Regions from separate parts of the Candidatus Methylopumilus universalis genome, predicted to be linked through region 2. Evidence: predicted binding sites of a transcription regulator. Region 2 holds the regulator's gene; each other region holds the start of a gene.
The links. Region 2 encodes sigma-54, which starts transcription at its own class of promoters, with help from an activator protein. Its sites were predicted from a motif close to TGGCACNNTTCCTGCT; they were not measured.
Positions count from the first base shown of each region.

Region 1: glnL (nitrogen regulation protein NR(II)) is a predicted target of sigma-54. The motif match lies at 7,140-7,155, and genes of this name have one in related genera.
Region 3: FIT70_RS06460 (TorF family putative porin) is a predicted target of sigma-54. The motif match lies at 4,981-4,996, and genes of this name have one in related genera.

Region 1 covers NZ_CP040977.1:1,161,006-1,171,090, reverse strand. The annotation lists gene FIT70_RS06185 (MFS transporter) at 1-850, opposite strand, end outside; gene uvrA (excinuclease ABC subunit UvrA) at 926-3,742, shown strand; gene mtgA (monofunctional biosynthetic peptidoglycan transglycosylase) at 3,744-4,463, opposite strand; gene aroE (shikimate dehydrogenase) at 4,464-5,297, opposite strand; gene glnA (type I glutamate--ammonia ligase) at 5,567-6,976, shown strand; gene glnL (nitrogen regulation protein NR(II)) at 7,183-8,310, shown strand; gene ntrC (nitrogen regulation protein NR(I)) at 8,307-9,695, shown strand; gene FIT70_RS06150 (CBS domain-containing protein) at 9,784-10,085, opposite strand, start outside.
Region 2 covers NZ_CP040977.1:111,016-121,100, reverse strand. The annotation lists gene FIT70_RS00665 (KdsC family phosphatase) at 1-517, shown strand, start outside; gene lptC (LPS export ABC transporter periplasmic protein LptC) at 514-1,143, shown strand; gene lptA (lipopolysaccharide transport periplasmic protein LptA) at 1,143-1,697, shown strand; gene lptB (LPS export ABC transporter ATP-binding protein) at 1,707-2,429, shown strand; gene rpoN (RNA polymerase factor sigma-54) at 2,456-3,865, shown strand; gene hpf (ribosome hibernation-promoting factor, HPF/YfiA family) at 3,887-4,213, shown strand; gene FIT70_RS00635 (hypothetical protein) at 4,213-4,794, shown strand; gene rapZ (RNase adapter RapZ) at 4,797-5,636, shown strand; gene FIT70_RS00625 (PTS sugar transporter subunit IIA) at 5,644-6,042, shown strand; gene FIT70_RS00620 (HPr family phosphocarrier protein) at 6,036-6,305, shown strand; gene ptsP (phosphoenolpyruvate--protein phosphotransferase) at 6,312-8,042, shown strand; gene FIT70_RS00610 (M3 family metallopeptidase) at 8,066-10,085, shown strand, end outside.
Region 3 covers NZ_CP040977.1:1,218,800-1,228,884, reverse strand. The annotation lists gene mltA (murein transglycosylase A) at 1-623, shown strand, start outside; gene pqqA (pyrroloquinoline quinone precursor peptide PqqA) at 677-748, opposite strand; gene FIT70_RS06475 (hypothetical protein) at 860-2,059, opposite strand; gene FIT70_RS06470 (ammonium transporter) at 2,152-3,642, opposite strand; gene glnK (P-II family nitrogen regulator) at 3,659-3,997, opposite strand; gene FIT70_RS06460 (TorF family putative porin) at 4,070-4,906, opposite strand; gene FIT70_RS06455 (accessory factor UbiK family protein) at 5,116-5,352, shown strand; gene metH (methionine synthase) at 5,433-9,197, shown strand; gene mpl (UDP-N-acetylmuramate:L-alanyl-gamma-D-glutamyl-meso-diaminopimelate ligase) at 9,208-10,085, shown strand, end outside.

The DNA of each region.
Region 1 (10,085 bases), 250 kb from region 2:
ATACAAGCTTCGCTCTATTAAATTTTTCGCTCAGGATAATGATAGGAATCATAAAGACGAAAGAGCTTAGAAGTACAGGGAGATAAACTTTCCAGTGCTGATTGACATCCATACCACCTGAAGTGGCGAGTGCTATGGGCACCACAATAAACATGGCCATTTGTGCCGCATGAAGTGCAAAGATCCCAAAATTTAAACGCGAGAGTTCTTTATTTTTTAGAATGGATTTAAAGGAAGGGGCAGGTCCTTTTAATGTTTTAGAGGTGTTTATATTTAAAGGGGTGGGGACCACAAAACGCACGACTAAAATAGCTGACAATGATAAAAAACCTGTCAGCATAAAAATACCAGGCACACCTATGAGGCGATTTAATACTGGAGCGCCCATTAAAGACAAGGCAAAAGTAATACCAATCGTGGCTCCAATCATGGCCATCGCTTTGGTGCGATGTTCATCCCTTGTTAAATCTGCTACAAGCGCTGTAATTGCTGCTGAAATAGCTCCTGCCCCTTGAATCGCACGGCCTAAAATAATGATATTGATATCGTCTGAGTAACCTGAAACAAAAGAGCCTAAAGCGAATAAAAGTAGGCCAATATAGATAATGTTTTTGCGTCCATAACGGTCAGACAGCATACCGAAGGGCAATTGAAAGAGAGCTTGGGTTAAACCATAAGCCCCTAGGGCAAGACCTACCTGAAAAGCCGAGGGGCTTCCGGGCAAACCTTCCGCGTAAATAGCAAAAATAGGCAGGATTAAAAACATGCCTAACATTCTTAAGCCGTAGATCGATGCCAAACTTAAGCTGGATCGAATTTCGAGCGGGGTCATACCTTGTTCTATCTTCATAAACTTGAATTAGATATTTCTTATTTTCGAATAATTTCGTATATTAGCAGGTTACCTTTAAAAAGCTTAAGTTGCATGGATACGATTAAGATTCGCGGGGCTAGAACCCATAATTTAAAAAATATTTCACTCGATTTACCACGCAATAAATTGATTGTGATTACAGGCCTATCCGGTTCCGGCAAATCATCCTTGGCTTTTGATACGCTATATGCTGAAGGACAGCGTAGATACGTGGAGTCTTTATCGGCTTATGCACGTCAATTCTTAGAGCGCATGAATAAACCAGATGTGGATTTAATCGAAGGTTTATCCCCTGCCATTTCCATCGAACAAAAATCGACTTCACATAACCCTCGCTCCACTGTAGGTACGGTCACTGAAATTCATGATTACTTAAGACTTCTTTATGCCAGAGCGGGTGAGCCTGAATGTCCGACGCACGCACATACTCTAGAATCACAAACGGTATCCGAAATGGTGGATACATTATTGGCTCTGCCCAATGATACAAAAATTATGTTGTTAGCCCCCATCGTCAATAGTCGAAAGGGCGAGCAACAAGATTTATTTGAAGATTTAAAAGCACAAGGATTTATTCGTTTACGTATTGATGGTGAGATTTATGAAATTGATGCTCTACCAAAACTCACCAAAACTAAAAAGCATCAGGTGGATGTAGTCGTTGATCGCATTAAAATTAACCCAGAAATTAAACAGCGCATCACAGAGTCGACTGAAACTGCATTAAGGCTTGCTGATGGCAAAATGATTGCGATTGAAATGGATACCAATAAATCGCATCTATTCTCTGCAAAATTTGCATGTCCTTTATGCGATTACTCTTTAGAAGAATTAGAGCCGCGTATTTTCTCATTTAATAATCCGATGGGAGCTTGTCCTGAGTGTGACGGGCTTGGTAATATTAATTTCTTTGATCCCAAACGCGTGGTAGCTTTTCCACATTTGTCTCTTGCATCAGGGGCTATTAAAGGCTGGGATAAGCGCAATCAATTTTATTTCCAACTCCTTCAATCCTTAAGTGAGCATTACCAATTTGATTTAGAAACAGTCTTTGAAGAGTTGGCAGAAAAAATTCAAGACATCATTTTGAATGGCAGCGGGAGTGAGCAGATTAGTTTTTCTTATCTCAATGAGCGCGGTCAAATTAACAAAAAGATGCATAGCTTTGAAGGTATCTTAAATAATTTAAAACGTCGTTATCACGAAACCGATTCAGGGACCGTGCGTGATGAACTCGCAAAATATTTGAATATGCAAACCTGTCCTTCATGTGAGGGTTCACGTTTACGTATTGAAGCAAGACATGTCAAAGTGGGTAAAAAAAATATTCACGAAATATGCAATACCCCTTTAAAAGAAACGGTGCATTTTTTTGAGTCGCTGAAACTTAAAGGGGCTAAAAAAACCATCGCTGAAAAAATCATTTATGAAATTACCAGTCGCTTAAAGTTTTTAGTGAATGTCGGTTTAGATTATTTATCGCTTTCTCGATCAGCCGAAACCTTGTCAGGGGGTGAGGCACAACGTATTCGTCTAGCTTCACAAATTGGAAGTGGTTTAACGGGCGTGATGTATGTGTTAGACGAGCCATCCATTGGGCTTCATCAACGTGATAACGACCGCTTACTTGAAACTTTAAAGAGATTGCGCGATTTAGGTAATACTGTGATCGTCGTTGAGCACGATCAAGATGCGATTATGAGCGCTGATCATGTCGTCGACATTGGTCCGGGTGCAGGTGAACATGGGGGTTATATCGTGGCTGAAGGCACACCTAGGATGATTGCCAAACATCCTAAGTCACTGACAGGTCAATATATTAGTGGTCGTAAAGAAATCAAATATAAAAATAAACGCCTATTGCCACGCACTTTGAAATGGTTAGAGTTAAAAGGTGCCAAGGGAAATAATTTAAAAAATGTGCATCTTAAATTACCGATTGGGCTCCTCACTTGTGTTACAGGTGTGTCAGGTAGTGGCAAGTCTTCTCTCATCAATGACACGCTTTATCGTGCCGTCGCACATCATTTATATGGCAGCCATACTGAGCCTGCTGAGCATGCATCGATTAAAGGATTAGATTTTTTTGATAAGGTTGTTGATGTTGATCAAAGTCCGATTGGAAGAACACCTAGATCGAATCCTGCGACCTACACAGGGCTCTTTACCCCTACGCGAGAACTTTTTGCACAATTGAATGAAAGCCGAAACCGAGGTTACGGCCCCGGTCGTTTCTCATTTAACGTCAAGGGTGGTCGATGCGAAGCCTGTGAGGGGGATGGGGTGATCAAAGTGGAAATGCATTTCTTACCAGACGTCTATGTTCCTTGTGATATTTGCCAAGGGAAGCGTTATAACCGTGAAACTTTAGAGATTCAATTTAAAGGTAAAAACATCCATGAAGTTTTATCGATGACGGTTGAACAAGCCCATCAATTTTTTAATGCGATTCCTGCAGTTGAAAAAAAATTACGTACCCTCATTGAAGTCGGTTTAGGTTATATCACTCTCGGTCAAAATGCGACGACACTCTCAGGCGGTGAAGCACAGCGCGTTAAATTGGCTTTAGAACTTTCAAAACGTGATACGGGCCGCACACTGTATATCTTAGATGAGCCCACCACTGGACTTCATTTTGCCGATATTCAATTATTACTTGATGTGATTCATAAGCTTCGTGATGCAGGGAATACTATTGTCATCATTGAACATAATTTAGATGTGATTAAAACCGCAGACTGGGTGATCGATTTAGGCCCTGAAGGTGGGGATGGTGGTGGTGAAATTATTGCGGAAGGCACACCTGAAGAAGTTACTAATAACAAGAAGAGTTACACGGGTAAATATCTAAAGCCTTACTTAAAATAAATTACGGCACTTGAATCGCATTCATTCGCGATAAGATGATCCCGCTTCGCTCAATCAATCCTGAAGCATCTTGATGACGCTCATAATATTTAGGATTGGGAATCATAGAAGCTAACTTAGCCGACTGAAAACTATTCAAATCTCTTGCATGAGACGAAAAATAACGAAGGGATGCGGCTTCAATTCCATAGACATTACTCCCCCACTCAATCACATTCAAATAAATTTCTAAGATTCTTTGCTTACTTAAAATCGTTTCAAGCATGAGCGTGATAATTGTTTCTTCTGCTTTTCGCCAAGGCGTTCTTTGATTGGATAAGAATAAGTTTTTAGCAAGTTGCTGACTGATAGTGGAACCTCCCGCTACAATTTTTTTACGTTGCTTATTTTTTTCGTAAGCTTTTTCAATACCCTCCCAATCAAAACCTTCATGGTCAATAAACTTGGCATCCTCGGCTGCAATCACAGCTTGTTTAATGTTGATCGAGATTTGGTTGTAATTCACCCATTGATGACGAAGGGTTGCTTTTTCATCTTTCTTTTGAAGGTGTTCGAGTCTTGTTTCCATGAAAGCACTTTCACCTGGATTAATAACCGTCCACAAAATAATGTGAAGTAAAATCCAAAGCTGATAGAAAAAAAACAAAAGAAATAAGACGGATGCAATCTTTCCTTTAAAAGAGCGATGGTTCCAAAATAAATTTTTTAATCTTTGCGGCAATTAATGTGATCTTAAAGATTCAATGACAGATTTTGTTGTGGGTTGAATGTGATGCCAAATAAAAAAAGCTTCTGCCGCTTGTTCAACCAACATACCTAGACCATCTGATGTTTTAGACCCTTGTGATATAGCTTTTCTAATATAGGATGTTTCTTTGCCATACATCATGTCGTAGGCTAAACAGCCTTCATGAAAAACTTTTGGATCCATATGAAGCTCAGCATTGCTTAAGCTTGCTGAGGTTGCATTGATAATGACATCAAAATATTGATGCGGACATTTTAGAGTTTCAGTGACGTTTAAATTCACATCAAAACTTTTTGCATGCACATCCATTTTATTTTGAATCACGTTTGATTTTTCAATCGTACGATTGGTAAGCGTTAATTCAGATGGTGTTTTTTCTAAGAGGGAGTAAATCACACCTTCTGCCGCACCACCCGCGCCAATGAGTAAAATTTTCTTATGTTTTAACTGAGTATTGAGATTTTTTTCGAGATCTCTTACTAATCCTATGCCGTCAGTATTGTGGCCAATGATTTCATCTTCCTTAAATTCGAGCGTGTTGACCGCTTCAGCGATTCTCGCGTGACTGGAATGTGTGGTTGCTAATTGGTAGGCTTCTTTTTTAAAAGGCAACGTGACATTTGCCCCAGTGAATTTTTGTTGGATGAGCTGATGCATTGTATTTTTAAACTGATCGAGAGGCGACAGAACAGCTTCGTAATCAATATCTAGCCCAGTTTCTTTAGCAAACGCTGCATGAATTTGAGGAGATAGGCTGTGATGAATTGGATTACCAATCACGGCAAAATGTTTTTTAAGATCAGTCATAGAGCGCTATCACATCGATTTAATTAAGGTTTTGAGTATAAGTGTTTTTTAAAAAACTGCCATCAAACTCATTTATGCACTTTATAAGTGCATAAAACTCATATATGCATTTTTTTGGTGCAATTTTTAACATTTCTCTTTTAAATCTCCAGTAATACCATGGGCTTATGACATTATTCGATTGGCACAATTTATGCTTACTATTAATATGTTGAAATGTATTAATGAACAACAGTTTGAATCACAATTGAAGCTTTTAGGAGAATGAAATGGCAATCGCTGATGTAATGAAAAAGATTAAAGATAACAACGTTAAATTCGTGGACTTTAGATTCACGGATACGAGAGGCAAAGAACAGCACGTCAGCGTGCCTGTCTCAGCTTTTGATGAAGATAAATTTAAACAAGGTCACGCATTCGATGGTTCATCGATTTCAGGTTGGAAGGGTATTCAGGCCTCTGACATGTTGCTCATGCCAGATCCAGATACGGCAAATATCGATCCATTTATGGAAGAGCCAACGCTTATCCTGACATGCGATGTCGTAGATCCAACAGACGGTAAAGGTTATGAGCGTTGTCCACGAAGCTTAGCGCGTCGTGCAGAAGCTTATTTAAAATCAACAGGTATAGGTGACACAGCTTACTTTGGCCCAGAGCCCGAATTCTTTATTTTTGATTCCATCACTTGGTCTCAAGGTATGGACGGATGTCACGTTAAAATTAATTCAGAAGAAGGTGCATGGGACTCAGCCACTCAGCATGAAGGCGGCAATACTGGCCACCGTCCAGGCGTGAAAGGCGGTTACTTCCCAGTACCACCCGTGGACTCACTTCAAGATGTGCGTTCAGCAATGTCGATCACATTAGAAGCGATGGGCGTTCCCGTTGAAGTGCATCACCATGAAGTCGCAACCGCAGGCCAATGTGAAATTGGTACTAAATTTAGCACACTCACACAGCGTGCCGATTGGACACAACTTCTTAAATACGTGGTGTTAAACACTGCACATAACTATGGCAAAACAGCGACATTCATGCCAAAACCTATCGTAGGTGATAACGGCTCAGGTATGCATGTACATCAATCGATTTGGAAAGATGGTAAAAACTTATTTGCGGGCTCAGGCTACGCAGGTTTAAGTGAGCTCGCATTGTTCTATATTGGTGGCGTGATTAAACATGCGCGTGCACTCAATGCGATTACTAATCCAGGTACGAACTCATATAAACGTTTAGTACCAGGCTTTGAGGCCCCAGTGAAATTAGCGTACTCTGCGAAGAATCGTTCAGCATCCATTCGTATTCCATTCGTGGAAGGTGACAAAGCGCGTCGTATCGAAGCGCGATTCCCTGATCCAATAGCGAATCCATATCTTGCATTCAGCGCATTGATGATGGCAGGTCTAGATGGTATTCAAAATAAGATTCACCCAGGTGAGCCCGCTACAAAAGACTTGTACCATTTAACACCTGAAGAAGATGCGCAAGTACCGACAGTATGTTCATCTCTTGAACAAGCGCTTGAGTATTTAGATAAAGATCGCGAGTTCTTAACACGCGGTGGTGTATTTACCGATGACTGGATCAATAGTTATATCGATCTTAAGATGGAAGAAGTTACTAAGATGCGCATGACACCGCATCCAATTGAATTCGGCATGTATTACAGCTGCTAATTCATTGAAACAATTAAAAAGACGGCTTTGATAGCCGTCTTTTTTTGTGCCTTCATTTTGGGCTAAATCCATATATGCACTATTTTAGTGCATTACCTCTTAATATTCCTTACAATATACTCATGCATCCTCGTAAATAGGCCTTAAGACCATCTGTCAAAGTTGGCTCGAGTTTTGCTTGTTATATAAATGAAAATGGAAAATTCATGAAAAAAACCACTATGCCATCCTTAACCCCAGAGCTTAAGGGGATTGAACACTTAGCAAGTGCGGTATTGCTATGTGATATTGAGGGTCATATTTTGTATATGAACCCATCGGCCGAGATTTTATTTGGACTCAGTGCTAAACATATTTACAAGATGGCACTGGACGAGGCATTTCCTCATTCTGATATTTTAAAATTAGCCATCAGCCAAGCTTTAAATAGTGACACACCTTATCGTGAACATGAGTTTTTGATTACCACCTTAAAGCATCAGTCTTATTCTGTGACATGCACCATTACACCTATTCAAACTGGGTCGATCAGATACATTCTTGAGTTCCAACAAATGGATCAACAATTAAGAATTGCAAAAGAAGAACGCATGTTGATTCAACAACAAGCGAACTCAGAATTGATTCGTAATTTAGCGCATGAAATTAGAAATCCATTGGGTGGCTTAAGAGGAGCCGCTCAACTTCTAGAGCATGAACTCCCTGACGTTTCACTAAAAGAATATACACAAGTCATTATTAAAGAAGCGGATCGTTTGCAGTCGCTTATGGATCGACTGCTTGTTCCTCATCAAAAGCCTAAATATGAACCGACAAATATTCATGAGGTTTTGGAGCGCGTGCGAAGTTTGTTGCTAGCTGAATCGCCCGATGAAATAAAAATTCAGCGTGATTACGATACGAGTCTACCTGACATTGTTGGAGACCGAGAAAAATTAATTCAGGCAGTGCTTAATATTGCGCGGAATGCCGTTCAAGCGATGCATGAAAAACAACAACAAGGGTTAATCATTTTTAAAACGAGAGCTGAACGTCAAATCATGCTTGCTAAAAAACGATACCGTGTCGGTATTAAACTCGACATTATTGATAACGGACCTGGCATCCCTGCAGGTATTCGCGACAAAATATTTTATCCGCTCGTCTCCGGCCGCGAAGGGGGCTCAGGACTCGGACTATCACTAGCGCAAACTTATGTCAGTCAGCACCAGGGGATGATTGAGTGTAAGAGTGAGCCAGGACAAACAACATTCACAATTTTATTACCGATAAAAGATTTAGATGTAAAAGACATTTCTATTCACAATCAAGAATCACAAGGATCTTCACTATGAAAGCAATTTGGATTATCGACGATGACAAATCCATTCGATGGGTATTTGAAAAAGCACTCGCACGAACTGACTTAAATTTTAAAACATTTAGTTCGATTAAAGAGGCACTTGGTGCCATCAAAGATGAAGAGCCGCAAGTGATTGTGAGTGATATTAGAATGCCGCAAGGCTCAGGCTTAGAACTCCTTCAAGTGATCAAAGAAAAATATGCACATATACCAGTGATCATCATGACAGCTTATTCTGATTTGGAAAGTGCGGTCGCCGCATTTCAAGGAGGAGCGTTTGAATATTTAGCTAAACCTTTTGATGTCGATCAAGCGATTGAAATTATTCATCGTGCGATTGATGAATCTTTAAAGCAAACGAATCAAGAAGTCTTATTTGAAAACTCAACCGAAATGATTGGACATGCGCCATCGATGCAAGAAGTTTTTCGTGCGATCGGACGACTGAGCCGCTCTCACGCTACGGTTCTTATTAATGGTGAATCAGGTAGTGGTAAAGAGTTAGTTGCAAGTGCACTTCATAAACATTCCCCTCGTGCAGATAAACCTTTTATCGCGATTAATACAGCCGCTATTCCAAAAGATTTATTAGAGTCTGAACTTTTTGGCCATGAGCGCGGTGCATTTACAGGAGCGCAAGCTTTGCGCAAAGGTCGTTTTGAACAAGCAGATGGCGGTACACTTTTTTTAGATGAGATTGGTGATATGCCAGCTGATCTTCAAACAAGACTTTTACGTGTTTTAAGTGATGGTCAGTTTTATCGTGTCGGTGGGCATAATCCAATTAAAGTTAATGTGCGTGTGATTGCAGCGACTCACCAAGATATGGAAGAAAGAGTTAAAGCAGGACTCTTCCGCGAAGATTTATTTCATAGACTTAATGTCATTCGTTTACGTTTACCTGCCTTAAGAGAGCGCGCAGAAGACGTTCCAGATTTAGCCCGTCACTTTTTACAACAAAGCGCACAGCAACTAGGTGTCGAAACAAAAATTTTATCTGAAGATACCTTAAGTTATTTATCGCACCTTCATTGGAGTGGCAACGTGCGTCAGCTTGAAAATGTCTGTCATTGGTTAACGGTCATGGCCCCAGGTCAAAATATTGACATCAAAGATTTGCCACCCGAACTCAGAAATAATGATATGTATAAAGAAGTGTCAGCTAATTGGAAAGATGCACTTAAACAAGAAGTGCAATTAGCATTGAACAAAGATCAGAAAGATATTCTGACGCACTTAAATCAAACCTTCGAAAAGATCCTAATTGAAGAAGCACTTTTGTTTACAAAAGGAAGACGCATTGAGGCAGCTGAAATGTTAGGCTTAGGGAGAAATACTTTAACCCGAAAAGTTAAAGAATTAAAAATCGAAAAATAATTTTATTTCTGTCAGTAACGTTGATATTTGTTCTGACAAAAATTTAAAAAGCGGCATTTTACAAAACGAACCCAATTTTTAAGGGCAATTATTGTTTGACGTAAGCTTCGAGTTCTTTAATTAGATTTTTTTGATACACAATCATTTCTTTAGCTACATCGCCCAAAGACAACATACCAATGACTTTTTGGCCATCCGTGATCGGCAAGTGACGAATATGATTTTCGGTCATAAGCGTCATGGCTTTTTCAAAAGTATCTTTACCTTGTCCCACAAGTACATTTTTAGTCATCACTTCTTGAATGGTAGTGACTTTAGATGATTTGCCTTTCAGAACAACTTCACGCGCGTAATCACGCTCTGAAAAAATCCCAACCATTTTGTCTTGAT
Region 2 (10,085 bases):
CCTAAAAGAGCGTGCAAAAAAAATCAAACTTGTTATTTTTGATGTTGATGGTGTTATGACGGATGGTTCTCTATTTATTGGGGATGACGGTCAAGAATATAAAATGTTCAATACTCAAGATGGTTTAGGCATGCGATTACTTAAAAAAAGTGGGGTTAAGCTTGCAATTATTACCGGCCGGAATTCAAATAGCGTCCTTATTCGTGCTGAAAATTTAGAGGTAGATTACTTTTACCAAGGCATTGCAGATAAAAAAGCAGCGTTTACTGACCTCGTTCAAAAGGCAGGATTAAAACCTGAAGAATGTGCATTTATGGGGGATGACATTGTAGATTTACCTCCTATGTTGCAATCAGGTTTGGCTATTACTGTTCCTGCAGGTCACGCTGAAGTTAAAAAAATTGCGCATCTTGTTACAGAAAAGATTGCTGGCTATGGCGCCGTTCGTGAGGCTTGTGATTTTATTATGAAGGCTCAAGGCACTTATGATGAAATCGTTGCACCTTACTTTAAATGATCAATCGCTTCTCTGTTTTATTTCCTATTTTTTTTGCTGCAATCTTAGCTTTTATATCTTACTGGGTTCAAGTTTCTGTTGAAAATGAAAGTGAAAAAAGAGGAAATAAACTAAGTAATAGCCCCGATTATTTTTTAACAAATTTCAAAACAATACAAACCGAATCAAATGGTTCTATTCATTTCATTTTATCTGCAAATGAAATGATGCATTTTGCTCAAGATGATACGACGCGGCTTAAAAAACCTCTTTTTATTAGATATAAAAATAATCTGCCTAGCTCAAAAATTGAAGGTGGAATTGGTCTTGTTTCGACCAACGGCGAAGAAGTGCAAATTATTGATAATGTAAAAGTGATTCGCCTCGAAACTGAAACAAAACCAAAAATGGAGCTTTTTACAGATCAATTGACTGTATTGCCAAATAAAGACCAAGCATTTACAAAAAGGCCTGTTCGTATTACTCAAGACCCCAAAACAGTCGTTAATGCAATTGGCATGAATTATGACAAAAAAAATGGAATAATGACGTTGTTAGGCAAAGTTCGTGTGCATTATGAAAAGCCTGTTAAAAAAACAAATTTAAACGTTCATCCAATTATTCAAAATAAGAATCTAAAAAAATAATGCGCTTATCTTTTTTAAAACCATTGTCACTGAAAATTATCTTTACTAGTTTATGCATCATCAGTATCAGCTCGTCTTACGTTTTTGCAGAAAAGGCGGACCGAGATAAGCCTATCGAGCTTGAATCTGACTCAATGACATCTGATGAGTCAAAGAATAAAAGTGTATATTCTGGCAATGTCATTTTGACACAAGGTACACTTCTTATTAAAGCTGATGAACTTACCATCCGAGAAGACAATCAAGGCTTTCAACATAGTACAAGTGTCGGCAACCCCACAACTTTTAAACAAAAACAAGAAGGTAAAAATGAATATATTGAAGGAAGCGCCCAGAGAATTGAATATGATGGCCGTATGGACAAAATTCATTTATATAGCAAAGCGTGGGTAAAAAAAGGTGGGGATGTCGTTCAAGGTGATTACATCATGTATGACGCAAATGCTGAATTTGCAAAAGCAATGTCAGGTAATACTAAAAATAAAGCAGGCGAGACTGTGCCGGGTGGCAGAACGCGTGCAATTATTCAGCCCAAGAAAAAAATACAGGAATAACAAGTCGCTATGAGTGAATTAGTCATTGAAAACCTTAAAAAAGCTTTTAAAAAAAGAACTGTCGTTCAAGATGTGTCTTTAACTATCAAAAGTGGTGAAATTGTAGGATTGCTGGGTCCCAATGGCGCTGGGAAAACAACAAGTTTTTATATGATCGTAGGACTAATCCCGACTGATCGAGGACGCATCTCGCTCGATGGTGCAAATATATCCAAAATGCCCATTCATAGTCGTGCAAAATTAGGTCTTTCTTACCTTCCTCAAGAGCCTTCGATCTTTAGAAAAATGACAGTGGCTGAAAATATTTTAGCCATTTTAGAATTACAAGAGTTAACGCGTGAAAAAATGAATGTAAGGCTTGAAGAGCTTTTGCAAGAATTAGGTATTGGTCATATTAGAAATAGTCCTGCAATTAGCCTTTCTGGGGGCGAAAGACGTCGCGTTGAAATTGCTAGATGCCTTGCTTCTGATCCCACATTTATTCTATTGGATGAACCTTTTGCAGGTATTGATCCAATTGCGGTCATTGATATTCAAAAAATCATTAAATATCTTGCCGAACAACAAATTGGGATTCTTATTACAGATCATAATGTTCGTGAAACTTTAGGCATTTGTGATCGCGCGTATATTGTAAATCAAGGGAAAATTCTCGCATCTGGCCTACCTAAAACTCTTGTTAACGATCAAAATGTCAAAGACGTTTATTTGGGTAAGGACTTTTATCTATAACTATTTAGATTAGCGCTATTTAAGCGATGAAACAAAATCTTCAATTTAAAGCGTCCCAGCACCTATCGCTTACCCCTCAACTCCAACAGTCTATTAAGCTTCTTCAGATGTCATCGGTAGAGCTTAATCAAGAACTTGAAATTCTTATTCAGCAGAACCCTTTAATTGAAATGCTTGAGGAAGACGAGGAAGATGGTAAAGATATTGTAGGAATTCCTCAGGAAGAAACTTCATTCGAAATTTTAAACGATCAAGAAATCCAAGAGCCGATTTATGAGCACGAAATTAATTGGGATGACGAATATGCAAAAGATAATAATTATGCCGATTCAAATGATTATCGAGAGTCTGCGGCACAAACTCTAAAACAATACCTTGAAGATATTTTTCACTTACTTCCAATTAGTGAAAAAGATCAAGCAATTATTTCTCTTCTAATAGATTCAATCAATGAAGACGGTTATTTAGAGGAGTCCCTTGATTACTTTTTAGCAAGCATTCCAAAGGAGTATGAAGTAAACATTGAAGAAATAGAATCTTTACTGAAATTACTTCAAAAACAAGCGCCTCCTGGAATTGGCGCAAGAGATCTGATTGAATGCTTGACGCTTCAGCTTGAAAGTAAAGAGGAAACTCCGATTCATATACTTTCTATTAAAGTTATTAAGAATCATCTCAATCTTCTAGCAGCTCGTGACTTTGTTAGGCTTAAAAAAATATTGGGCTGTGAAGATGAGTCACTCAGAGAAGTTCAAAAAGTGATTAAAAGTCTCAATCCAAAGCCTGGAAATATATTTTCCACTATTGAAAGTCATCACTTCATTCAACATGAAGTTAATGTAAAAAAAGTAAAGGCTAAATGGCAAGTTTCATTAAACGAACAAGCAATTCCAAAGCTCCGCTTAAATCATATTTATCGAGACTTAATGAAAAATTCAGAAGTTGATTCAACCCATCATTTATCTAATCAAATACAAGAAGCAAAATGGATTGTTAAAAATATACAACAGCGCTTTGTGACAATTCTTAAGGTTTCAGAAGCCATCATGAAACATCAAAAAGATTTTTTAGACTATGGTGAATCAATGATGAAGCCTCTTATTTTAAGAGAGATTGCTGAAGAAGTTGGTCTTCATGAATCCACGATTTCAAGAGTGACATCAAATAAATATATTAATACACCTCGAGGTATTTATGAGCTCAAATTCTTCTTTGGAAGTTCAATTGATAATACCTCAGGTAATGAACTTGCATCTACAGCAATTAGGGCTAAAATTAAAGAAGTTATTAAACAAGAAGATCCCAAAAAACCACTTTCAGATAACGAGATTGTTTTATTATTAAAGAGTCAGGATATTAATATCGCCCGCAGAACTGTTGCAAAATATAGAGAAATACTAAATATTGCTCCAACCAACCTTAGAAAAATTTTATAACACTAACCTTAAGGAAATAACATGAATATTCATTTAACCGGCCATCATTTAGAAATAACTCCGTCATTAAAGGAATATATTGAGACTAAATTAGCTAAAATTTTTCATCATTTTGATCATGTCATTGATGCAAAGGTCACACTCACAGTTAATAAACTAGAGCATATTGCAGAGGCTACCATTCATCTGCCAAAGAGTGATATTCATGCCGAGTGCAGAGGCGAAAATATGTACAATGCCATTGATTTACTATCGGATAAATTAGATCGTCAAGTCATTAAATATAAAGAACTACATAAAGACCACCACCGAGTAGAAGGTGGCTTAAAACATCAGCCGATCGAATAATGTATTTATCGAAATTTTTTAATTTAGCTCTATCAAAATCTAAACCCCCTGAAATTACAAAACATGTACATGGTGTTTTTGTTGAAATTAAAGGTAAGGGTATTCTAATTATTGGAAAATCAGGTATTGGTAAAAGCGAGGTAGCACTAAATTTAATTGATAGAGGCAACAAACTTATTGCTGATGATAGTGTTACATTTTATAAACAAGACAAAAATACACTCATAGGCCAAGCGCCATCACTCCTTAAAAATATAATGGAGGTGCGCAACTTAGGCATACTTGATATTAAAAAATTATTCGGTGATAGAAGTGTCATAAAAAAAGAAAAACTTTTTTTAGTAATTGAATTGAAATCATTCCAAAAAAAAAATGTCTATCCGAGACTGGCAATGAATATAAACACTTATAAGCTTTTTGATATTACCATTCCTAAGATTGAGCTTCCTGTAAATCAAACAAGACATATAAGTCTTTTAATTGAAACTGCAGTTAAAAACTATATATTGCTGAATAAAGGATCAAATACAACAGAGATTTTTTCACAAAAACTTAATCTTCAATTAAGTTTAGATCATTAATTATGGAAGTCATTATTATTTCAGGATTATCAGGCTCAGGCAAAAGCATTGCCCTAAATGCGCTCGAAGATAATGGCTTTTACTGTATTGACAATTTGCCCGTCACACTTTTGTCTAGTATTTCTCAACATCTTAATCATGAGCATCAGGATAAAGTTGCTATTAGCGTTGATATTAGAAGTATTGACATTGAAAAATTACCTTTTGTTATCAAAGAAATTGAGTCTTTATCAATTAAAACAAAGCTTATTTATTTGGAATCATCAACAGAGTCTATAGTAAGGCGTTTTGGTGAAACGAGACGCAGACATCCGCTAGCAAATGAAAAGCTATCTCTTGATGAAACTATAGAAAAAGAGCGCTCCATGCTCGCACCTTTGGCTGAAATTGGATACAAAATTGATACAAGTAATATGTCAGCCAATATATTGAAAAAGACGTTGAGTGAATTGACTCAGCTAAAAGAAGATCACTTGGCTTTACAATTTAGTTCATTCGGATACAAATTTGGTATCCCACTTGATGCGGATTTTATCTTTGATGTGCGTTGTCTTCCAAACCCACACTATGAGTCAAATCTAAAAAACTTAACGGGCATAGATAAGCCTGTTGTAGATTTCTTTGAAAACTACAAAGAGGTTGATAAGATGTTTCACGATATTAATAATTTCATAAATGAATGGCTCAACGCTTTCAAAACAGACCAAAGACATTCTCTAAATATAGCTATTGGATGCACTGGTGGCAAACATCGCTCTGTTTATATTGCGAATAAATTATTTACCAACTTCTCGAACCCAAAATCTCAAGTGATTATTCGTCACAGAGATATTAACCATTAAAATACCTATGATCAGTATACTTCTTATCACGCACGGGGAACTCGGAAAATCTCTCATTGAATGTGCAACACATGTCCTTGGGGATAAGCCGTTATTTTTAGAATCTCTCTCAATCGAAAATGATTGCACACATGAAAGTATGTTTAGACAAATATCTGAAAGAATTAATCTCTTAGACCAGGGTGATGGTGTTTTAATTTTGACAGATATATTTGGGGCAACCCCTTGCAACATTATTACTAAAATAATTAAACCAGGAAAAGTGAGTGCAATTGCAGGGGTTAATTTATCTATGCTAATCCGCACTATTAATTATCGCAATGAGCCTTTTGACTCTCTTATTTCAAAAGCGATTCAGGGCGCTCAAGATGGCATCATTCATATTCAAGGCAATCAATCGTGCTAACACTTTCTATTAAAATCATCAACAAACTTGGTTTGCATGCAAGAGCCTCTGCAAAACTAACCCAGATAGCCAATCAATTTAAGTCAGATATATGGATTGAAAAAAATGAAAAAAAAGTGAATGCAAAAAGTATTATGGGGGTCATGATGCTTGCAGCTAGCCAAGGCTCAATTGTGATTATTACGACAGAAGGTATAGATGAAATAGAAGCTCTAAATTCTCTTTCTGCTCTCATCAACGATTTTTTCGGCGAGGGAGAATAAAGTAATATGGCCCCATTTAGCATTCATGGTATCGGGGTTTCAAATGGCATTGCTATAGGCAGAGCACATTTAATTTCAAATGCGCTCCTTGAAGTTGTTCAATATGATATTGAAATCAAAAATATTCCGCTTGAAGTCAAAAGATTTGAAGATGCTATTGCTGCTGTAAGAGTTGAACTTAATAAAATCAAATCTCAACTACCTTCAGATTCACCAAAAGAGTTAAGTGCTTTTATTGATACACACTTAATGATACTAAACGATAAGTCATTGTCTTCTTTGCCGAAATCTATTATTGAAAACGAAAAATGTAATGCAGAATGGGCCATTAAGAAACAAATGGATAGTGTGGTAAATCAATTTGATCAAATTGAAGATCAATATTTAAGGGAAAGAAAGCAAGATGTTATACAGGTAGTTGAAAGAGTTATTAAAATACTTTTAGGCCACTCAAACCAAATTGCTGCAAAAAATAAAGAAAAATTAACAATTTTAGTTGCACATGACATTTCACCGGCGGATGCACTGCACTTTAAAAACCATAAATACGCAGCCTTTGTTACAGATGGCGGCGGTGTAACTTCCCATACTGCGATTTTATCAAGAAGTTTGAATATACCCTCCATTGTGGCATTGCAAAATGCCAGGACTTTAATACGTGATAATGATTTAATCATCGTTGATGGCTCTCAAGGTGTGGTGATTGTTAATCCAACACTAGAAATTCAAAAGTACTATAAATCACTCCAAGATTCATGGAGTGACGAACAAGAAAAGCTTCAGCGTATTAAGACGAAAAAATCAATTACAAAAGATGGGGCCTTAATTCATCTCTTTGCAAATATTGAAGTTCCAAACGACATTATCTCAGTGAATGCTTCAGGAGCTACTGGAGTCGGTCTATTTAGAACAGAGTTCTTATTTATGAATAGACAAGATATGCCAGATGAAGAAGAGCAATTCCAGGCCTACAAAAAAGTAGCTGAAGCAATGGGTAAAAGGCCTGTCACTATTCGCACTTTAGATTCGGGTGCTGACAAACAAACAGCATTAAATAATAAAAAAATTAGCCCTAATCCGGCATTGGGATTGAGGGCTATTCGATTGTGCTTGTCCGAACCCAAAATTTTCATGACCCAACTTCGCGCCATTTTAAGAGCCTCTCAATTTGGAAATATTAAAATTCTTTTCCCTATGTTAAGTAGTATCAGTGAGCTTCGCCAAACCAAACTTCTTTTAGAAAGGGCAAAAGCTAGCTTAAGAAAAGATAAAGTAAAGTTTAATGAAAAGATTCTTATTGGAGGCATGATTGAAATACCAGCAGCCGCAATTAGTGCAGATATTTTTGCTCAAGAACTGGATTTTTTATCTATTGGGACAAATGACTTAATTCAATATGCACTTGCGATTGATCGGACAGATGATGCAGTTTCGCATCTATACAACCCTCTTCATCCTGCTGTACTAAAATTGATTGCACTTACTATAAAGTCTGCACATAAATATAAAAAATCTATCGCTGTTTGTGGCGAAATGGCAGGAGAACCCAAACTGACCAAATTATTGATCGGTATGGGTGTTGAGCAACTCTCAATGCATCCCTCTCATATCCTCAGCGTGAAAGAAAAGGTTTTAAATAGCTCGATCAAAAACATTAAATCTTCTGTTCTAAGACTGCTTAACTTAAACGAAGTCGATAAAATTGAAACTTTACTCAAGAAGATTAATCAATCCTAATAAATAACTTTTTTTAAAAAATGATGACTAATCCTATCTTATACCGCCAAAGCCTCCCTCTCTTCAATCAAATTAAGCCTGAACATGTTTCACCAGCTATTGAGAATATCCTCAAGGAAGCGAATAGCTTAATTATTTCGCTCAAAGAAATGAGCGGGTCTATTTCATGGGAGAATTTTGTAGAGCCTATTGAAATGATCAGTGAAAAAATTTCAAGAGCATGGGGTCAAATTGAGCATCTTAATGCAGTTGTTAATTCAGATGACTTAAGAAAAGCTTACAACGATAATCTTACAAAGCTTACTGAGTTCTATACAAATCTTTCTCAAGATGAAACGCTTTATAAAAAATATCAGTCGCTTAAGGCGGGTGAAGTATTTAAATCACTTACATCATCACAAAAGCGCATTATTGATAACGTTTTACGCGAATTTAAATTAGGTGGTGCAGAACTTAATGAATTAGAGAAAGCGCGATTTAAGGTTATTCAAGAAAAACTTGCAAAACTCTCAACTCAGTTTGAAGAAAACATTTTGGATGCAACCAATGAATTTTCTATTTTTGTGATTGATGCTGATGATCTTCAAGGTATTCCTGAAGAAAATGTTAAAAAAGCTCGAAGTGAAGCTATTGAAGACAAAAAAGAAGGTTATAAATTTACGCTCCACTTCCCATCTTATTTACCAGTGATGCAATATGCGGAGGATAGAAATTTGCGAGAGAAGCTTTATCGCGGCTATGCTACTCGTGCATCTGAGCTTTCATCTTCTAAGTTTGATAATACAATGCTCATCGAAGAAATATTAGCGCTTCGTTATGAATCAGCAAAATTACTTGGGTTCAAGCATTTTACGGAAATGTCACTTGTCACGAAAATGGCGAAATCACATGAAGAGATTGAAAGTTTTCTCATGGATTTAGCTCATAAAGCAAAACCTTTTGCTCTTAAGGACATGGAAGAGCTTAATGCTTTTTCCAAAAAGTTAAATATAGAAAAAATGGAAGCCTGGGACGTTGCTTATCTATCTGAAAAGCTTCGCCAAGCCAAATATAGCTTTTCAGAAAATGAAGTGAAACAATACTTTCCTGAGCATCGCGTTTTAAAAGGTTTATTTAAAGTCGTTGAAACGATCTTTAAATTGAAAATTATTAAAACAGAAACGCCTACTTGGCATAAAGATGTAAGCTTTTATTCGATCAAAAATGAAGATAATGAATTAATTGGCCAATTTTATTTTGATTTATATGCACGGAACCATAAACGAGGCGGAGCGTGGATGGATGAAGCTATATCGCGATATAAAAACACACTCGAGTCATCACTTCCAGTCGCTTTCTTAACATGTAATTTTTCATCCCCTTCTGAAAATAAACCGGCTTTATTTTCTCATGATGATGTCATTACTCTTTTCCATGAATTCGGTCATGGCCTTCATCATATGCTAACCAAAGTGGATGAGTATAGTATTTCAGGAATTAAGGGTGTTGAATGGGATGCTGTTGAATTGCCCAGCCAATTTATGGAGAACTTTTGCTGGGAATGGGATGTAGTAAAGCACATGACCGAGCATGTTGATAATAAGAACCCCTTACCTGAAGCTTTGTTTAATAAAATGATTGAAGCAAAAAATTTTCAATCAGGCATGCAAACTTTAAGACAAATTGAGTTTTCTTTATTCGACATAAGATTGCACACTCAATATAACGATCAGAATAAAATTAACCCCTTAAAACTGCTCGAAAATATTCGGGACGAAGTGGCCGTTGTAAGGCCTCCAACCTGGAATCGATTTCCTAATAGCTTTTCTCATATTTTCGCTGGCGGTTATGCAGCAGGATATTACAGTTATAAATGGGCAGAAGTCTTAGCTTCTGATGCTTTTAGTTTATTCGAAGAAGAAGGTGTCTTGTCGAGCAATGCTGGCCAAAAGTTTCAAGATGAGTTTTTATCAAAGGGCGGCTCTAGACCCGCTATGGAATCTTTTATTGCTTTTCGTGGTCGTGCACCCTCTGTTGATGCTTTGCTCAGACATAGCGGCATGG
Region 3 (10,085 bases), 200 kb from region 2:
GGGTAGAAGACCCTGTGGAGGCATTCTTTTTAGAGATTCAAGGATCAGGTATTATTCATTTTGATAATGGGGAAGCCATGCAAATTGGGTATGCCGACCAAAATGGATATCCATTTAAAGCGATTGGTTCAGTGCTCATTCAGAAAAAAGAAATCACTATGGCTGAAGCTTCAATGGAAGGCATTAAAAATTGGGCGAAAAAAAATATTGTTAAACTTAAAGATTTTTTAAATGTTAATGCAAGCTATGTATTTTTTAGAAAATTACCAAGTGACTTACCAGGACCGATCGGCGCTTTAGGAGTGTCGATCGAAGCCGAGCGAAGTGTTGCGATCGATCCTAAATTTATTCCATTAGGCGCACCTATTTTCTTATCCACAACTCAACCTAATACGAATGAGCCCCTCGATCGCTTGATGATCGCTCAGGACACAGGCGGGGCAATTCGAGGTGGTGTTCGTGCAGATTTCTATTGGGGGACTGGCGATGATGCTGGACGGAAAGCAGGCTCCATGAAACAACAGGGAAAAATTTGGGCATTACTCCCTAAGGATTATGTATTCCCAATTGCGACGCAAGAATTTGCCATGAAACGCAATCGTATTGAGGAAGCTTCCAAATAAAAAAAAGGAAGCTATAAAGCTTCCTTTTTTATGTAACCGTAGTTAACGAACAATTACTTGTTCATTACGTACATAGTCACTTCAAAGCCAAAACGCATTTCTGTAGCTGCTGGAGTTGTCCACATAATATTTCTCCTATGAGGGTTAACAATCTGCATTCAAGATGCATTGGACAAACTATAGGCTGCATCTATATTAAATACACGGAACAGGTAATGAATTAGACCTCATGATTTTCATGATAGGGCCATGATATTGGTGACATTAAGATCTAAGGCTTTTGGTGTATCAATGAAGGTAATAGGGTCGATCGATCTCCAGACAAGGTAGATGGGCGTATCTGTAATTTTGAATTCATTACGATCAATGATGTCACCATGACTATCAAATATTTTAGCAGAGTAGATATCTTCAATATGATAAAAATTCTCTGGATTTAAGGTCTTATCATCTCGCGCCCATATGGCATGCATTTGTTCTTTCTCATTTTTGAAGTGATGAATTTCAAAAGATGCATCATGAAATAAAGAGCCTAGATAAGTCATGCCCTCCATACGATCCACTAGAAAAAGAATACCTTCGGCATTCCTGTAAGGCACATATAGTTTAGTGAGTCGGCCTGATGCAATCAGTAAAGAAATCGCTCGTAGTGTGTAAGAAGTAATTTCATGACGCTTTAATTCAATCGTTCCATAAATGGTTTTGATGTTAAAACTTTCCGCAATTCTTTGAACGAGCGCTAATTTTTTTATGAGATTGAATTTAAAAAGCTTACCTAATTTAGGAATCAAGAAATTTGAATAAATGAGCTCGGGCTCTTTATCCATTTCATTCGTTAAATTGATCGTATGAATATCAGGTAGTTGATATTTGTCTTTTAAAAGCTTAAATACCATGTCATTAAAGAAAGGGCTAAATGAAGGAATAGAAGGGCCTGCGACTTTAATCTTTTTCAGTCTCGCAATGTTAAACGTCATGGTCCAGATATTTAAGAACGTATGTAATGCTTTCTGAGTAAAGCCCGTCATTTCGATTTCAATGGATGAAATGTGAGCTTGATAGCCTAGCAATGTAAGATCTAAAAGCTCTCGCCATTGCAGATAGATATCTTCCTCATTTATCAGCACTAATTTGAGATTAAATTTAATATCGTGCCCAATGAGGTCATCCATAAATGTCGCACTAAATTCACTGATACGATTGGATGGAATAAGAAGCGTTACATCACGAATTTTATGCTGACGACACATTTCAACGACACCTATTGGGTCTTCAATTAAATCTTCAATAGTAAGGCTTAATCCAAAAAAGCGATTTGGGATTTTATGGTTCTTTGGTGGAATGTGCCCGTGATTAAAAAAAAGCTTGGGGCTTAAAATAAGTAAAAAAGCATTTCTAAGAAATGCTCGATTGAAAAAAGAAAACTTTTTAAACATAGTCTCTATTATAACTTTAAGCGATTCAATTTTATGGATAAAAAAAGGGCGCTTAAAAAGCGCCCTTGAGAAGTAACTACTTTCAGGATATTTTATTTGTGATATGCCTGTTCACCGTGCTCAGCAATGTCTAAGCCTTCACGCTCAGCATCTGGTTTCACACGTAAACCAATCGTCATATCTATAAGTTTTAAAGCAACATAAGATACAGTTGCTGATACCACAACGGCTGTACCCACTGCCCATAGTTGAGACATGACTTGCGTATGCATATCAAACTCACCTACTTTATTTGCAACATAATCATAAACACCGGTACCACCTAATGCTGGGCTTACGAATACACCGGTCATAATTGCACCGAAGATACCACCCACACCGTGCACACCAAAAACATCAAGTGTATCGTCGTAACCAAAAGCCTTTTTAACTTTAGATACGAAGAATAAGCAGATTGGAGATACACCTGCACCTATAACAAGCGCGCCTATTGGGCCCACAAATCCACATGCTGGAGTAATGGCTACAAGACCAGCAACTGCGCCTGATGCTGCACCTAACATAGATGGTTTTGATTTTAAGATCCATTCAAATGCGATCCAGGAAAGTGTTGCAGCAGCCGTTGCAAGCATAGTATTTACGAAAGCTAATGCTGCTAATCCTGTCGCTTCAAGATTTGAACCTGCATTGAAACCAAACCAACCCACCCATAGTAAAGATGCACCCACCATGGTTAATGTAAGACTGTGCGGAGGCATAGCTTCCTTGCCATATCCAATTCTTTTACCCACCATAAGAGCGGCTACAAGGGCTGCGATACCGGCATTAATATGAACCACTGTGCCACCAGCAAAATCGAGTGCACCTTTAGCCCATAACCAGCCTGCATTTCCAATGACTGTTTCTAATGATTTAGCATCAGTGATTGCATCTGGACCGTCCCAATACCACACCATGTGTGCCATCGGTAAGTATGCAAATGTGAACCAAATGATTAAGAATAAAAGTACCGCTGAAAATTTCATACGCTCAGCAAATGCACCAATAATTAAAGCGGGCGTAATAGCCGCGAAAGGTAATTGGAAAGCTACAAAGATAAATTCAGGAATCACTACACCTTTGCTAAAAGTAGCACCCACTGAATCTGGTGTGATACCACTTAAAAATAACTTACTGAAGCCACCATAAAATGGACTGCCGCCTGTAAATGCAACGCTGTATCCATAGATCGCCCATAAAACACCCATGAGTGAAAACACAACGAAAGTTTGCATGAGTACAGATAACATATTTTTTGATCTGACTAATCCACCATAGAAGAGTGCTAAACCTGGAATCACCATTAAGGTCACCAGAATCGTAGCCATGATCATCCATGCAGTGTCACCTTTGTTAGGCGTCGGTGCAGGAGGTTCATCTTTTGCTTCAGCAGGTTTTTCAGCGGGAGTTGCGTCTGCTACTAAAGTCACAGCATCACTCGCTTTTACTGAAGTTGCTTCATCAGCAAAACTTACACTTGTCATGCCTAAAAAGTTTATGCATAAGAAGCTAATTAATGCGAAAGTTGATAATAGTTTTTTCATAATTTTATTCCTCTGATTAAAGAGCGTCCTCCCCGGCTTCACCGGTTCGTATGCGATAAACTTCTTCGAGTTCCATCACAAAAATTTTGCCGTCACCAATTTTGCCGGTGAGCGCTGACTTTTGAATCACTTCAACTGCACGTTTGAGTAATTTATTTGGGATGGCTGCTTCGATTTTTACTTTAGGTAAAAAATCGATGACATATTCGGCGCCGCGATAAAGTTCCGTATGGCCTTTTTGACGACCAAATCCTTTGACTTCGGTCACTGTGATTCCCTGAACTCCAATGGAGGAGAGAGCTTCACGAACTTCATCTAGCTTAAAAGGCTTGATGATTGCTGTTACAAATTTCATGTTAATTCCCCTTGAGGTTTAAAAAAATCAAGAAAGGGCCTTGGCCTTAGGCCCTTGTCTTAATTATTATTTTTAGAACGTTTTTTGTACAAATACTGTACCTGTGCTATCACCGATATTTTTGTTGGCATAAGTCCAGTTAGCCGCGGCATTAGCTGTACTTATATTAGTATCAGTATAGAAAGCACCGATATTTAAGCCACCGTCAAATCCTTTTGTAAGCCCAAGTTTCCAGTCCGTATAACTTGCATCTGGAGAAGCGCTATCTATTTTTGCCTGATTAAACTCCTGGCGACCCACATGGATTAGGGCTGTAAGGCCTGTATCTGCTAGAGGAATATTGGCGTTGAGCTCGGCATAATAAGTACCTCTTTCATCGTCACCACCGCTATTAACGTTATATTTTTTACCAAATCCCCAAGCGTCTTTCGAAACCACACCGGAGACTTTTGCTTGGAGCCAACCATACGATAATGCCCCATATAATTCTGTGGTATTCGCTTTATCATAGAGTTGATTATGAGCTCCAGGGTAATAGTATTGTAGAGCGCCTAAATCAATACCTATACCTTTAACGTCGGTTTTAAATCCGCCATAGATATCAATTTCCAGAGACCCACCAGATGAGTAAACACCACCATTAGTAACATAACCTTGGTTATCCCTTAACCAGCTCACGTTTGAAGCCCAGCCACCAATATAAAGACCGCTTTTATGGTTTACATCAAAACCACCTTGAAGCGCAGGTTTGTTATTTGTTTGGGTCAATCCACGGAAAATGTATTGACTAAAAAGTCCTACATTATATGAAGCCGTAAAATCAGATGCAGGTGCAGCGTCAGCTGCAAAAACAAATGAAGGCGCTGCAAGAGCTCCTAACACTGCTGTTGTAATAAGCGATTTACGCATTTTTAAAACTCCTTTAAGTAAAAATTTCCTGAAAATAATGTGATTAGTTATTTTTATATTCACACAATAATAAAAGCAATTTCCGTGCCAACTTACTTATTATATTAAAATCAATGAGTTAGTAAACATCACCATAGATAGCAAAGAGCTAATATGCACTTAATGTGGGTTTAAATCTGATAAACTCTTGAATCAAAAGGAAATTTATCATGCTAAATAATGAAAAATTAAACGAAATATCTAATAAAATCAGAGAGATAGTAAAGGATTCACCCATGCCTGACATCGAAAAGAATATCGATGCACTATTAAAGGGCATGTTCACTAAAATGGAGCTTGTCACCCGTGAAGAGTTTGATGTTCAAACGGAAGTTCTAAAACGTACGCGCCAAAAATTAGAAGAACTAGAAAAGAAACTATTCGAGATTGAAGCACGTAAAAAATAATGACCTTTTGGTTTCTTGCTACACTTTAGGCTATTAATAATGCCTAATACATCTCTAAAAATTCAATGCCACAGGACTTCATGACTGATCAAGAAAAAATACTGAGAAAACTCTTAGCCGAGCGTATTTTATTGCTGGATGGCGCAATGGGCACCATGATCCAACAACATAAACTTACCGAAGAAGATTACCGCGGTGGAGATGAGGGTCGTTTTGCAAAATTTTCAGGGCCAGAAGGTAAACGTGAATTATTTCTTAAAGGCAATAACGAGTTATTAAGCCTTACTCAACCTCAAATTATTCAAAGTATTCACGAAGCATACTTGGAAGCAGGCTCTGACATTATTGAAACGAATACTTTTGGTGCAACAGAAATAGCGCAAGATGATTATGCAATGTCAGATTTAGCATATGAAATGAACGTGGCGTCTGCCAAATTAGCGCGCCAAGCGGTAGACAAATTTTCAACGAAAGATAAACCAAGATTTGTAGCAGGGGCTGTTGGCCCTACACCCAAAACTGCATCGATCTCACCAGATGTAAACGATCCTGCAGCAAGGAACATTACATTTGAAGAATTAAAAAATAGTTATTTCAATCAAGTCAAAGCGTTGGTTGAAGGCGGCGTCGATATCCTTCTCGTCGAAACAATTTTTGATACCCTAAATTGCAAGGCAGCACTTTTTGCGATCGAAACCTATTTCGAAGAAAATAAAATGCGCTTACCTATTATGTTGTCAGGTACCGTGACTGATGCATCAGGCCGTATTTTATCTGGCCAAACAGTCGCAGCATTTTGGAATTCAGTTCGCCATGCAAAACCGATGACGATTGGTCTTAATTGTGCATTAGGGGCAGCGCTCATGAGGCCTTATGCAGAAGAATTGTCGAATATCGCAGATACCTACATTTGTATTTACCCGAATGCAGGCCTACCTAATCCGATGTCGGACACAGGTTTTGATGAGAAGCCTAAAGATACCTCATCTTTAATTAAAGAGTTCGCAACAAGTGGTTTTGTCAATATTGCAGGCGGTTGTTGTGGCACCACGCCTGAACATATCAGAGCCATTGCAGATGAAATAAAAAATATCAAACCTAGAGAAGTGCCAACCGTTGAAACAGTCACAAGACTTTCAGGTCTCGAATCCTTTTTAATTAAAGACGATTCATTATTTGTGAATGTGGGTGAGCGAACCAATGTGACAGGTTCAAAAGCATTTGCGAATTTAATCATTAACGAAAAATATGATGAAGCTTTATCAGTAGCGCGCCAGCAAGTTGAAAATGGAGCGCAAATTATTGATATCAATATGGATGAAGGTATGCTTGATGCTGTAAAAGCCATGAAGCATTTCTTAAATCTCGTCGCATCCGAACCAGATATTGCGCGTATCCCTATCATGATTGATTCATCGAAATGGGATGTCATTGAAGCAGGTCTTCAATGTGTTCAAGGCAAAGCGATTGTAAATTCAATTTCGTTAAAAGAAGGTGAAGCTGAATTTATTCGCCAAGCCACATTATGTCGACGATATGGTACAGCAGTGATCGTGATGGCTTTTGATGAAAAAGGACAAGCGGACACATTCGAAAGAAAAACAGAAATTTGTAAACGCGCCTATGACTTATTAATTTCAAAAATTAATTTTCCGCCCGAAGATATTATTTTCGACCCTAATATTTTTGCGATCGCAACAGGTATTGAAGAACATAATAATTACGCAGTAGATTTTATTAATGCCACAAGATGGATTAAAGAAAATCTCCCTCATGCAAAAATTTCAGGCGGTGTATCCAACGTCAGTTTCAGTTTTAGAGGGAATGATGCAGCTCGCGAAGCGATTCACACGGTTTTTTTATATCACGCGATCAAAGCTGGATTATCGATGGGGATTGTCAATGCAGGCATGATGGGTGTCTATGATGATCTTGATCCTGAACTTAAAGAGCGTGTCGAAGACGTTGTGCTTAATCGAAGAATTGATGCCACAGAAAGAATGATCGAAATTGCAGGGACTTTAAAAGGAAGTAAAAAAGAAGTTCAAACACTTAATTGGAGAGGCACAGAGACAGAGCCAATTACTGTCAATAAAAAACTTGCATATGCGTTGGTCCATGGTATTACAGATTTCATTGTAGAAGATACTGAAGAAGCAAGGTTGGAAGCCATGCAAAAAAATGGGCGACCGATTCATGTGATTGAAGGTCCCTTGATGGATGGTATGAATGTGGTGGGTGATTTGTTTGCACAAGGCAAAATGTTTTTACCTCAAGTGGTGAAATCAGCGCGCGTGATGAAACAAGCTGTAGCACATCTTGTTCCTTTTATCGAAGAAGAAAAAAAATTAGAAGAAAAAAGAACTGGTGTGGTCTCAAAACCTAAAGGCAAGATGCTTATTGCCACAGTTAAAGGTGATGTTCACGACATTGGTAAAAATATTGTGTCAGTCGTCTTGCAATGCAATAACTTTGAAGTCATTAATATGGGTGTGATGGTGCCGTGCTCTGAAATTTTAGAAATGGCTAAAAAAGAGAATGTCGATATTATTGGTTTGTCAGGACTCATTACACCATCATTAGAAGAAATGACACACGTTGCAAAAGAAATGCAGCGTGACCCTCATTTTAGAGGGTTAAAAACACCTCTTCTGATTGGTGGTGCGACAACCTCACGCGCGCATACAGCTGTTAAAATTGCGCCACATTATGATGGACCCGTGATTTATGTGCCTGATGCGTCGAGGTCTGTGGCTGTAATGCAATCTCTTTTGACACCTGAACAAAAAGATCAATATATTCTTGATATTGAAAAAGATTATGCGCGAGCACGAGATCAACATGCCAATAAAAAAGGCGTTAAATTATTATCGCTTGAAGCAGCAAGGCTCAATAATTCAAAACTTCAATTTGATAAAACGTATACACCTAAGGCCCCAAAATTTATAGGTAAACGTGTATTTAAAAATATTGATTTAAGCTTAATCGCACCCTATATCGATTGGAGTCCATTCTTTCAAACCTGGGATTTGGTTGGCTTTTATCCAGCGATTTTAAATGACCCTATTGTGGGGAAAAGTGCGACACAAGTTTTCAATGAAGCACAAACTATGCTCACAAAACTTATCAATAACCGAGCGCTCGTGGCTAATGGTGTGGTAGCTTTTTATCCAGCGAATAGTGTCGATGATGATATCGAAATTTATGAAGATGAGTCACGCACTAAAACTTTATTTACATACTATGGCTTAAGACAGCAATCTGAAAAACCCACAGTAAATAATGAACAAAAGCCCAATCAGTGCTTATCGGATTTTATTGCTCCTAAATCCTCAGGTATAAAAGATTACATCGGGGTGTTCGCAGTGACGAGTGGTTTAGGCATGGAAAAATATGAAAAAGAATTTAAAGATAAAAATGATGATTACAGTAGCATCATGTTTAAATCATTAGCTGACCGTTTAGCTGAAGCGTTTGCAGAATACATGCACGAGCGTGTTAGAAAGGATTTGTGGGGTTACGTGATAGATGAAAATATAGATAAAGAAGGTCTTATTAAAGAAGCTTATCAAGGTATTCGACCTGCACCTGGATACCCCGCATGCCCAGACCACACTGTTAAAAAAGATATTTTTACACATTTAAGATTAGATGAAATTGATATGCATCTGACCGATTCGTTTGCAATGTCACCTGCAGCTTCCGTATCAGGTTTTTATTTTGCACATCCAGATGCGCATTACTTTAGTGTCGACAAAATTGGGGATGACCAATTAAAAGATATGGCTAAGCGTCGAGATGTATCAGTTGAGTTCTTGAAAAAATGGTTAGCACCTAATTTATAAGAAAATAAAAATGCATATTCATATCTTAGGCATTTGTGGAACATTTATGGGTGGCTTGGCTTCCTTAGCAAAAGCTTCAGGTTATCGCGTGACGGGTTGCGATACGAATGTATACCCACCTATGAGTACCCAATTACAAAGTGTCGGTATTGAACTTATCGAAGGTTTTGATAAAAAACAAACTGAACTCAAGCCAGATCTTTATGTAATTGGTAATGTGGTGTCCCGTGGCAATCCTCTGATGGAAGAAATTATGAATCGAGGCTTGCCATATATATCAGGACCGCAATGGCTTTTCGAAGCCATTTTAAAAGACAAATGGGTACTTGCAGTTGCAGGGACGCATGGTAAAACGACAACATCATCGATGCTTGCATGGATTTTAGAATTTAATGGCTATGCACCCGGATTTCTTATTGGTGGGGTCCCACTCAACTTCGATGTTTCAGCACGTTTGCCACAAAAAAATGACTCGAATGAAACTTCACCTTTCTTTGTGATTGAAGCAGATGAATATGACACAGCTTTTTTTGATAAACGATCTAAGTTTGTTCATTACCATCCGAAGACTGCGATACTTAATAATCTTGAATATGATCACGCAGACATTTTTCCAGACCTTCATGCGATTGAAGCGCAATTTCATCATATGGTGCGTATGGTGCCCAGTATCGGACGTGTGATTATTAATGATGAAGAAGATAGTTTAAAAAGAGTCATGGGTAAAGGTTGTTGGTCTGAAAAAGCTTATATTGGAAGTCCACAAGGCTTATCCATTGGCAAGGTCAATCAAGATCAATCTTTTGAAGTCTTAAATCTTGCTAAATTGGTTGGCACTTTATCATGGGATCTCCTAGGTCATCATAATCGTATGAATGCATTAGCTGC